Regions from separate parts of the Paenibacillus algicola genome, predicted to be linked through region 1. Evidence: riboswitches for the same ligand, from Rfam matches in the RefSeq annotation. Region 1 holds a riboswitch; the other holds the start of a gene.
What was found. Region 1 has a riboswitch for S-adenosylmethionine ahead of metA (homoserine O-acetyltransferase MetA). Riboswitches for the same ligand answer to the same signal wherever they lie in the genome.

Region 1 (5,242 bases):
GCAGGATACGTCATAAGAGACTCTACGCCCCCCAAACTTTCGGCAAAGGCAATCAAAGAAATATGGCGGAGAATTGGCTCTACATAGCGCGCATCCTTCACCTTAAAGGACAGAATGCCTGTATTTCCGCTGGACTGCTTGCATTGAATGTCATAGCCAGGGTGATCCGGCAGGCCGGGATAGAACACCTGCTCCACAGCCTCATGGCTGCTGAGGAAGTTGGCTACAGCCAGCGCATTCTGCTCATGGCGCTCCATCCGCAGCGCAAGGGTCTTCATGCCACGCATCAGCTGGTACGAATCGGACGGACTTAGCACGGCGCCGATGGAATTGTGAAGAAAGGCCATTTTGTCCGACAGCTCTTTACCTTTCGTTACGATCAGACCCGCCAGCACATCATTATGTCCGCCCAGATATTTCGTCGCACTGTGCACAACGACATCTGCCCCCAGCTCGATCGGGCGCTGAAAGAACGGTGTCAGCAGCGTATTGTCAACGATGGACAGCAGGCCGTGCCGGTGCGCCCAATGGCTGACGGCTTGAATATCAGTAATCATCATAAGCGGATTCGTCGGTGTCTCGATAAACACCGCCTTCGTGCTCGGCTTCCGGCAGCTTTCCAGTGCGTCCAGGTCGTTGGTATCCACGTAGCTTGCGCTGACGCCAAAACGGGACAGGATCGCCTCCAGTAGCCGATAAGTCCCGCCGTAAAGGTCCAGCGAGACGATTAGATGGTCCCCCTGGCTAAACAGGGCAAACACCGTTTGCAGGGCAGCCATACCGGAGCTGCAGGCGAAGCCGGCATCGCCGGACTCAAGTCCTGCACAAGCCTCCTCCAGCACCTGCCGGGTCGGATTTTTGGTGCGGATGTAATCAAAGCCCGTGCTCTGGCCAAGCCTTGGATGGCGGAACGCCGTAGCCTGGTATATTGGAAAATTGATCGCGCCGGTAACCGGCTCCTCCACCGACCCAATCTGTGCCAGGCGGCTTTCTATGTTCAACTGGTTTTTGTCCACGCTTGGTATACTCCTCTCCAGATACCTATCCTTGACATGATATTTTAGTTTTGCGGACCGATGTCATACGGCGTCGCTTGATAGACATAGTAATTCAGCCAGTTCGAGAACAATAAGTTGGCATGGGCCCGCCAGATTGCCGGCGGCTTGCGCGAAGGATCATCTGAAGGATAATAATGCTTCGGAAGCTCGACCTCCTGGCCCTTGGCGGCATCTCGTTCATATTCCCACCGCAGCGTATCCGCGTCATATTCGGAATGACCGGTAACGAAGATCTGGCGGCCATCGCGGGAAGACACAAGATAAATGCCCGCCTCCTCGGACTCGGACAGAATTTGAAGATCCCCGTGCTGCTCAATATCCTCCCGGCGCACCTCCGTATGGCGGGAATGCGGAGCATGAAACATCTCGTCAAAGCCGCGCAGCAAAGGCACCGTGGGGTCACTGGTCGTATGCGGGAACACCCCGAAGCATTTGTCAGGCAGTGTGTACTTCGGCACGTCATAGTGATAGTACAGTCCCGCCTGGGAAGCCCAGCAAATATGGAGCGTCGAGGTCACATTATCCTTGGTCCACTCCATAATCTCCCTCAGCTCATCCCAATAATTCACGTCCTCAAAATCCAGCTGCTCCACCGGAGCACCTGTAATAATCATTCCGTCGAACCGGCGGTGCTTCACTTCCTCGAAGGTTTTGTAGAACGCCTCCAAATGCTCTGCCGACGTGTTCTTGGATGTATGTGAGCTCGGATGCAGCAGTACGACATCGACCTGCAGCGGGGAGTTCCCGATCAGGCGCAGCAGCTGGGTTTCCGTCGTTTCCTTGTTCGGCATCAGATTCAGGATTGCAATCCGCAGCGGACGGATATCCTGTTGAAAGGCATGACTCTCATCCATAGTGAAAACATTCTCCCCTGCAAGCACTTCCTTAGCTGGCAGGGTATCCGGAATTTTAATGGGCATAAAGTGTTCCTCCTTCTTGGATTCCATCAAAAAAATGACCCTTCTCTATAACTGAGAAAGGTCATATGTACGTAAACGTAGATTATGATTCTCTCTCATCTGTCAGGGTGCCGTAAATGCCTGTCCCGGCATTCACTTCATCCTGCAAGAATTAGCACCGTGCGATATTGCTGCCGGTTGCCGGGTTTCATCGGGCTAGTCCCTCCACCTGCTCTTGATAAGATTGACAACGATATGAAATTTTAATAATGACTGACACGAATCACTTCTGACATTACTTTAAAACATTCTTTTTTTCCCGTCAAGACGGTTTAAGGCGCATTTTGAAGAACCTGTTTCTCTTTTCCTTCATACGGTGAGATGAGGGCCTTGAATGCGCGGAATTCAGCCTTGAAAGGTCCCTAACCCGGCGTTATACTAGACGAGTGCTAATCGTTTGCAGGGAAAGAGGTGACATAAAAATGGACGGTGACCCGGGCCAGAGGCTTGTACTCCGTGACATACAATCGCATAGGAGACCCATCAGCTTCCCGGCCTGCGGCGACGTTATTTTTATGGTGATTACATAAATATAATGAACCCATTCAGGCTGGCTGCTGATACCTGTGCCTTATTCAACGACCGTATCCACGTGTTCTGTGAAAAGGAGGATATCAGATGAAGATCCGACTGGTAAACGCCGGCGTTTTTACTTCGGTGGATGACCTTGAAACGACCCTCACTCCGCCAGCCGAGGGCTTCTACTGGATAGATGCGGATCTGGAGGATCTGGCTGCGCTTCAGCCCTTATTCTCTCTGCATGATTTGGCGGTAGAGGACTGCTTGACGGAAGAGGAGCAGCGTCCCAAGATTGAAATTTATGAGAGCCATTATTTTATCGTTGTGAACAGCATCCGATTTGATGATGAAGAGATCTTTCTGCGGGCGCTGAATATTTTTCTCGGACGGCATTTTATTATTACAGTGACCCGCCAGAAGATTCATGAGCTCCGTGCCATCAAGCCTCTGCTGTGGGAAGAGGAAGTGAACTCCCCGGACCGGTTCCTGTATGTTCTGATCGATCTCGTCACCGATAATTACTTCACGGTGGGCGACCGGATCGAGGTGCGGATCGAGCAGCTGGAAGAGGATATTCTAATGCATACCAAGAAGTCGCATCTCAACGAGATTGTCGGGCTGCGCAGTGAAATTCTGTGGCTGAAGCGTGTTCTCGGGCCGCAGAGGGATGTGATCCATACCTTAAATAAGAAGGATCTGCGATTGATTGACGATCAGCTTCAAAAGTATTTCAGCGACACGTACGAGAATGCGGTCAAGATCTCGGAAATCTTCGAAACGTACCGCGATTTGATGGGCAACCTGCGGGAGGCCTACCAGTCCAGTATCGCGATCCGCGCTAACGAAACGATGAGCATTTTTACCGTAATCACGACCATCTTTATGCCGCTGACTGTCATTACTGGCATCTATGGCATGAATTTTGATTTCATGCCGGAGCTGCACTGGAAATATTCATATTTCATTGTACTGGCGGTCATGGTTGCCGTGGGCTTCGGAATGTATTATTTGTTCCGCAAAAAAGAATGGCTTTAGTTACAAGAGAGGCTGTCCCAAAAGATCCAGGGTCTTGCGGAGGCTACTGAAAAAGTCCTGACTGAATCGAAGAAGGTACTGCACCCGAAATAATTAAGGGAGCAATACCTTTTTTTGATGTAAAATAAGGTTAACGCAAAAGATGGTGTATCCGCCAGCGAAGGCGTGGTCGCTGCAGAAAGAGGGGGCTTCCGATCGCTGTTGTCCCCAGAAAACAGGTAACACAAAGAAACCGCCCTTTGGCAGAATGGAAGTGTCTAACAACCATCTAATAAGGAGCGGCTTCATTTGTACAAATCTTTATTTTTTGCTTCATATTTCCTTCAATTGAGCTGCCTCGTTAAACAAGATTTACTTTTGGGACAGCCTCTTTCAAATGAAGCGCTCTGCCTACACGGCCCGCCGGCCATGTGACTCCGCTTCCCGCCGGTACCGGATTCGTATGAGCCGCAGCCGTTCGTACAGCTGCTCCTGGGACAGCCCTTCTCTCTCCTCTTCCCCGTAAACACGCTGCAAAATCGGCTTTAAAAAGGTGTCCCCAAGCTCCTCCAGCGCCTTCCATACATGGTCCTGCTCCTCTTCCGGCATGACGGCAAGCTCGGCAGAGATCAACGGCTCCGTATTATATCCTGCCTTCTCCAGCGCTTCCACAGCCTCAATGACCGCGCGCCGGGACATTCCGGTGACCTCGCTCAGTGCCTCCATATTCAGGCTCCGCGCAATGCCTTCCAGCAGCTGCCGGTTGGTCCGATATTTCTCCAGCTCCAGCTTGTATTTCTGCTCCTTCTGCGTATATAACCAGGACATGAACTCATCCTCCTCCAGAGCAGCCTCAACCCAGTTTAAGGGAAAGCCATGCACCCTCTCCACACGGGATGTCATTTCAAGCCAATCCTCCCCGTGCTCCTGCGCCTTGGTGCTGCCGATGCCCGGCAGCTGCAGCAGCTCCTCCTGCGTCTTCGGAATGAAGGCGCTGATCATTCGCAGCACCCGGTTACTCGCGATGAAGTAGGGTGCCTTTCTGCCTGCCGCCGCCTTTCTTCTTCGCCAGGCGCACAGCTCACTGTACAGCTCTTCACTGCCGCAGCGCTCGCTGTAGCATTGCAGGCGCAATGCGTGCCGGTTGCTGCTCCCGCTCTCCTCCGGCTCATGGAAGACACCGGCAATGACCGGCCGATAGCCTAGTGCAAGCTTCTGCGCGAGTCCATGGCGGTACACACAGAGCAGCTCCTGCCAGGACCCTCCCTCATACCAGGCTTCATCGCCGCCTTCTCCCTCCCCTTCCGATCCGCGCCAGCCCAGGTACCAGCTGCCTTCCTCCTCACCAATCCATAGCTGCGCTGTTTCGTGTCCACCCGACCCCGGGCGGCTCATCTGGTTCATAAACACGATATCCATACCTCTTCCTCCCTTATTCCTAAATATTTCAGCACACGCACACGCAAAAAAAAAAGCACCCTCCATCTCGCTTTCGCAGCGAATGAAAGGTGCTTCCCTTTAATACTTACGTCCGTTATACTGTTACTCTATATATTATCCAGGATTTGTAACAAGGTCAATCCCTATTATTTTGAAGCTTTGTTTTGTCCCATCTTAATTTTGCGTTATAATGTTTCGTATTCAGAGCACGCAGAAAAGGAGCATTTCTACTCATGGATCAAGACAAAGAGC
Region 2 (5,242 bases), 310 kb from region 1:
GCCGCAGGTCAGCAAGAGGTTTCGGAATCTGGTATGGGCAACTGCAGTGTACTCCTACGTGGTAGTGTACATAGGGGCATTTGTAAGCCATACGGAATCCAGGGAAGGCTGCTCCGGGTGGCCGCTGTGTAACGGAGAGCTTATCCCGGAGCTTTCAGGCGGCGTTGGCATTGCCTTTATGCACCGCGTAGCGGCGGCATTGCTGCTGCTGACCATTGCAGTGATGGCGCATTTCGCTTTTTGGCGTCACCGCAATAATAAAGAAATTCAAATGCTGGGCGTTGCGGCCTTAGTGCTGTGCCTGCTACAGGTGCTGAGCGGCGGAGTGCTGATGTCTACGATGCAGAATGAGGAGCTGTACATTTTTGCCGCTTTGGGTCATACCTTGCTCATCTCAGCGCTCTTCGGGGTTCTGGCCTACCTTAGTGTCCGGGTGTGGCAGCTGAGCCGGTCACGTCCTGCCCAGAAGGCAGATCAACAGCTTGCAACGGCAGCCTCATAAGATGTAGAACACATGCACGGTACCCAATAATCAATACGACAAGTCCTCGAGCTCCTCGGGGGCTTGCTTGTTCACCTTACGAATGAACAGGGACCCCTTAAGGACATTTTAAAGGTGGGGCTCCATATCCTCTCTGCAGTGGTTTAGTTCCTCCAGAGATCTGTTTATATTTAATAAAACATCGCTCGATACGCCAGCTGCCGCGTCTTATATGAACTTGAACTTGAACGTAGGGAGGTTACGCCATGCTTCGAATACTGCTTGGGGAGGAGCCTAGACTTAATCACGGGCTCATGGAAGATGCGATAGAAACCATGGTAACAACCACACAGCTTCTGCAGAAGGAAATTGACAAGAACCAAGACCCCACGCATGATTTCCGCAAGCTGGAGATTTGGACGCGCGGCTTGATTGTGTCCCTGGATGAGCTGGAGCAAAGCTGCTTTGCAGCAGGACATTTTCGTAAATCGGTTAAGGCAGGATATGTCGATGAGCTGTCCATTCAGGAGCAGGGAGAGTACGGCCGTTACGTTTACTTTTACAAAAATGCATTTATCCGGGTCTTCTCCATTCTCGACAAGCTCGGAACCGTGCTGAATGACCTTTATGATCTCAATACGTCTAAGGTTAAGGCGCATTTCAGTTATTTTACGGTGCTGCGGCAGTTTAAATATTTGAAAACCCATGAGGATTTATCCCGAGAGCTGGAAGCCATCAAGGACAGCTATCGCAATCCGATGTCCGTGCTTCGCAAACGCCGTAACGCCGAGGTGCATTACATGAATTCGGAAATGCAGGATGATCTGTGGCAGCGCCATAAGGGTCTCAACGACAAGGTGGAGCTGGAGGATCTGGATCAGCATCTGGATGATCTGAAACAGGGGCTGGATATGGTGTGCAAGACACTGGCTGCGTCCTATCACTACACCAATAAGCTCTGGTCTGAAAGAGGAATGAAGGCGTAAAGCGGGTTTAACTTTCCTTAAAATTCCTTTTGACTTTAGAATGAAAACGGCATATACTAACTATTGCATTCATGAATAGTTTCTGAAAACGGTCAAATTATAATTTCATATCGATGTTTTCTTATCGAGAGAGGCGGAGGGACAGGCCCGATGAAGCCCGGCAACCGACTTCTGAGTCACGGTCAGCATACCGCGGGAATCAGAGGTGTCATGGTGCTAATTCCTTCAAGACTGAGCGACAGCGCAGTCTTGGCAGATGAGACAAGGCATCTTTCTTTCGTTAGCGAAGAGAGCCCTTTTTTGATTCTGCATCTGAGGAATCCATAGGGCTCTCTTTTTTTTTGGTTAAAATGAAGTGAAGGGAAGGAGTGTACAGCCTGTGATTGAGCTGAAGCAGCTTACGAAGCATTACGGTAAACCGGGTGCGTTGACAACCGCTTTGTCAGGCCTTGATTTATCTATACAGAAAGGCGAGATTTTTGGAGTGATCGGGCATTCCGGAGCTGGGAAAAGCACCTTGATTCGCTGCGTGAATCTGCTGGAGCGTCCGACCTCGGGAGAGGTCTGGGTGGGCGGTGTCGAATTAACAGCTCTCGGCAAAAAACAGCTGCAGGAGGAGCGCCGCCGAATCGGAATGATCTTTCAGCATTTCAATCTGCTCTCCTCAGCGACGGTGTATGACAATATTGCGTTTCCGCTTCGGCTGATCAAGACGCCCAAGGCGGAAATTGAACGGAAGGTCAGTGAGCTGCTGACGCTTGTCGGTCTGGAGGCGCACCGCAATAAATATCCCGCACAGCTGTCCGGGGGACAGAAGCAGAGGGTTGGCATCGCCCGAGCACTGGCCAGTGATCCTGAGGTGCTGCTATGTGACGAGGCCACTTCGGCACTGGATCCGCAGACGACGGATTCCATCCTGAAGCTGCTGCTGGACATCAACGAGCGCTTTCAGCTCACGATTGTTCTCATTACTCATGAAATGCATGTTATTCAAAGCATCTGTGACCGGGTTGCTGTTATTCATCAGGGCGGGATTGTGGAGCAGGGGCCGGTCACGGAAGTGTTTCTTCGACCTAAGCACGAGGTTACCCGTGATTTTATCCGGGAGGATCAAGGATTTATTCCGGAGGCGCTGTACGAGCAGCGAGCTTCTTCTCAAGGGTCCCACAGCCAGACAGTCAAAATTACGTTTCTGGGGCCAAAAACCTACGAGTCCACTCTATCCCAGACCGTGAAAGAAACCGGCGTCGCTTTTGCAATCCTGCAGGGCAAGATTTCAACGATCAAGGCAACCCCTTATGGCCAGCTGATCGTTCGATTTGAAGGCCAGACGGAGGCGGTAGCTGCCACGATTGCGGCACTTCAGGCAGAAGGACTTGATGTGGAGGTGGCAGGCTGATGCTCGGATTGGATTTTACCCTGGTGGATTGGGAAGAAGTACTGACAGCCACGCTGGACACCCTGCGAATGCTTCTAGCTTCCTCCGTGTTCGCGGTGCTGATCGGCCTGCCGATCGGTGTGATGCTGTACATGTGGTCAAGATCCTCGTCAGGATGGGCGAGAGCAGGACACAGTGTCCTCTCCTTCGTGGTCAATATTTTGCGCTCCGTGCCATTCATTATCCTGATCGTGGCCTTGATTCCGATTACGAAAGTCATTGTTGGTCAATCCTATGGGGTGCTTGGAACCATTCCCCCGTTGGTGATCGGGGCAGCGCCTTTCTTTGCAAGGCTTGTAGAAACCGCACTGAGCGAGGTGGATAAAGGCGTTATTGAGGCCGCTCAGGCAATGGGCTCCTCAACCAAGCAGGTTGTGCTGAGAGTGCTGCTTCCGGAGGCAAGGCCAGGCCTGATCGCGGCGGTGACCATTACGATCGTGACTCTGGTGTCCTATACCGCCATGTCCGGTCTTGTCGGCGGCGGCGGGCTGGGGGATCTCGCGATCAAATACGGCTATAACCGCTATGAAACCGAAGTGATGCTCGTAGCGGTTGTGCTGATGATTCTGCTGGTACAGCTGCTGCAGATGGCAGGCGACCGAATCGTCCGGCATTACACCCGGAAGTAGGCATAAGCAGAAAAAAGTGAAATTTATAAATATTGGAGGATATAACGAGATGAAAAAATGGAATGTAATGATCTTGACCCTGGCTATGCTTCTGGTGCTTGCGGCTTGCGGGACAGACACTGAAAAAGAAAGCACCGGCTCGGATGCCGGATCTAAAGACGGAGCTGCAAGTGAAACCGTCACTCTGCGTGTAGGGGCATCGCCACAGCCTCACTCGCAAATTCTGGAGCACGTCAAGCCGGTGCTGGAGCAAGAAGGCATTCAGCTTGAAATTATCGAATTCACGGATTATGTCCAGTTTAACCAGCAGACCGACCAGAAAGAAATCGATGCCAACTTCTTTCAGCACAAGCCGTATCTGGACGGCGAAATCGAGCAGCGCGGCTTCGATCTCGCTCCAGTTACTGCGGTGCATGTGGAGCCGATGGGAGCTTACTCCAATCAGGTAGAGTCTTTGGACGATCTGAAGGACGGTGCAGTCATTGCCATTCCAAACGATCCTTCAAACGGAGGACGTGCCCTGCTTCTGCTGGCCAAGCATGGTGTTATTCAGCTGGAGGATGACAGCAATCTGGCTGTAACCGCCAAGGATATTACCGGCAACCCGAAAAACCTGGAGTTTAAAGAGGTTGATGCAGCGATGCTGCCCCGGATGCTGGACGAGATGGATGCGGCAGTCATTAATACGAACTATGCGCTGGAAGCGGGCTTGAATCCGCTAGAGGATGCGCTGGTCATTGAGGACAAGGATAACCCTTATGCCAACCTGCTTGTTGCCCGCTCGGACAACAAGGATTCTGAAGCGATTCAGAAGCTGGCAGAGGCACTGACCTCGGCAGAGATGAAGACTTTTATCGAAGAGCAGTTCAAAGGATCTATTATCCCGGCATTCTAAAACGGCAAAAGCCAGATGTCGATCCAACAAATTCATGGAAATGAGCATACAGCGGCCCGGAAACTTTACGGAGTCGCTGTATTTTTTATAGTGGGTGAGATTCCTTTTAAGTGGTTCAGGGTAAATAGGTTCAATAACGGCATAATAAAGTCATTAGGCGGCTTATCGTTGGCGAAGAGCTTGTTTACGGTAACGACGAATTCATATTTCAGGAGGTCATTTTCATGAACCCTAATCCTCAAACAAATCCACAGCAAGCCTCAATCCTGGGATTCGGTACAGCGCTGCCGGCTCATCAGGTTCCTCAGCCTGACATCACCAATCTGCTAACTTCCCATCTGCAGGACAAGCCGGATCTGGCGCGCTTTGCAAGAAGGATTTTTAACTCCTGCGGAGTGGATAACCGATATACAGTAGAGCCAAGCTATACAGGAGCTGCCGAGGACTGCAAGTATCTTCCTACCGGAGATGCCAGCGGGATACCGACCACAGAAGAACGAATGGATACATATAAAAGAGAAGCGCCTCCGCTCGCCCTTGAAGCTGCTCAGAAAGCGCTGAAGGATGCAGGTACGCATCCGGAATCCATTACCCATCTCATTACAGTCAGCTGTACGGGGCAATACCTTCCGGGTCTTGATGTGACACTGATCTCGCAGCTGGGCCTGTCGCCAAGGGTTAATCGTTTGCCGGTTATTTTCCAAGGCTGTGCTGCAGGTCTCAAAGCAATTCAGATGGCAAGGGATGTCGTGCAGGGAGCACCAGGATCGACTGTGCTTGTCGTCTGTGTAGAGCTGTGTACCTTGCACTTCC

Region 2: another riboswitch for S-adenosylmethionine. It lies ahead of E6C60_RS17010 (methionine ABC transporter ATP-binding protein); the one in region 1 lies ahead of metA (homoserine O-acetyltransferase MetA).

The regions. Positions count from the first base shown of each region.
Region 1 is NZ_CP040396.1:3,320,151-3,325,392, forward strand. Features, by position in the region: gene E6C60_RS15605 (PLP-dependent transferase) at 1-1,016, opposite strand, end outside; gene metA (homoserine O-acetyltransferase MetA) at 1,061-1,978, opposite strand; SAM riboswitch class I at 2,071-2,202, opposite strand; gene corA (magnesium/cobalt transporter CorA) at 2,636-3,571, shown strand; gene E6C60_RS15620 (HRDC domain-containing protein) at 3,962-4,969, opposite strand; gene E6C60_RS15625 (DUF3055 domain-containing protein) at 5,224-5,242, shown strand, end outside.
Region 2 is NZ_CP040396.1:3,625,541-3,630,782, reverse strand. Features, by position in the region: gene E6C60_RS17020 (COX15/CtaA family protein) at 1-502, shown strand, start outside; gene E6C60_RS17015 (Cthe_2314 family HEPN domain-containing protein) at 748-1,467, shown strand; SAM riboswitch class I at 1,586-1,730, shown strand; gene E6C60_RS17010 (methionine ABC transporter ATP-binding protein) at 1,847-2,866, shown strand; gene E6C60_RS17005 (methionine ABC transporter permease) at 2,866-3,534, shown strand; gene E6C60_RS17000 (MetQ/NlpA family ABC transporter substrate-binding protein) at 3,584-4,429, shown strand; gene E6C60_RS16995 (type III polyketide synthase) at 4,654-5,242, shown strand, end outside.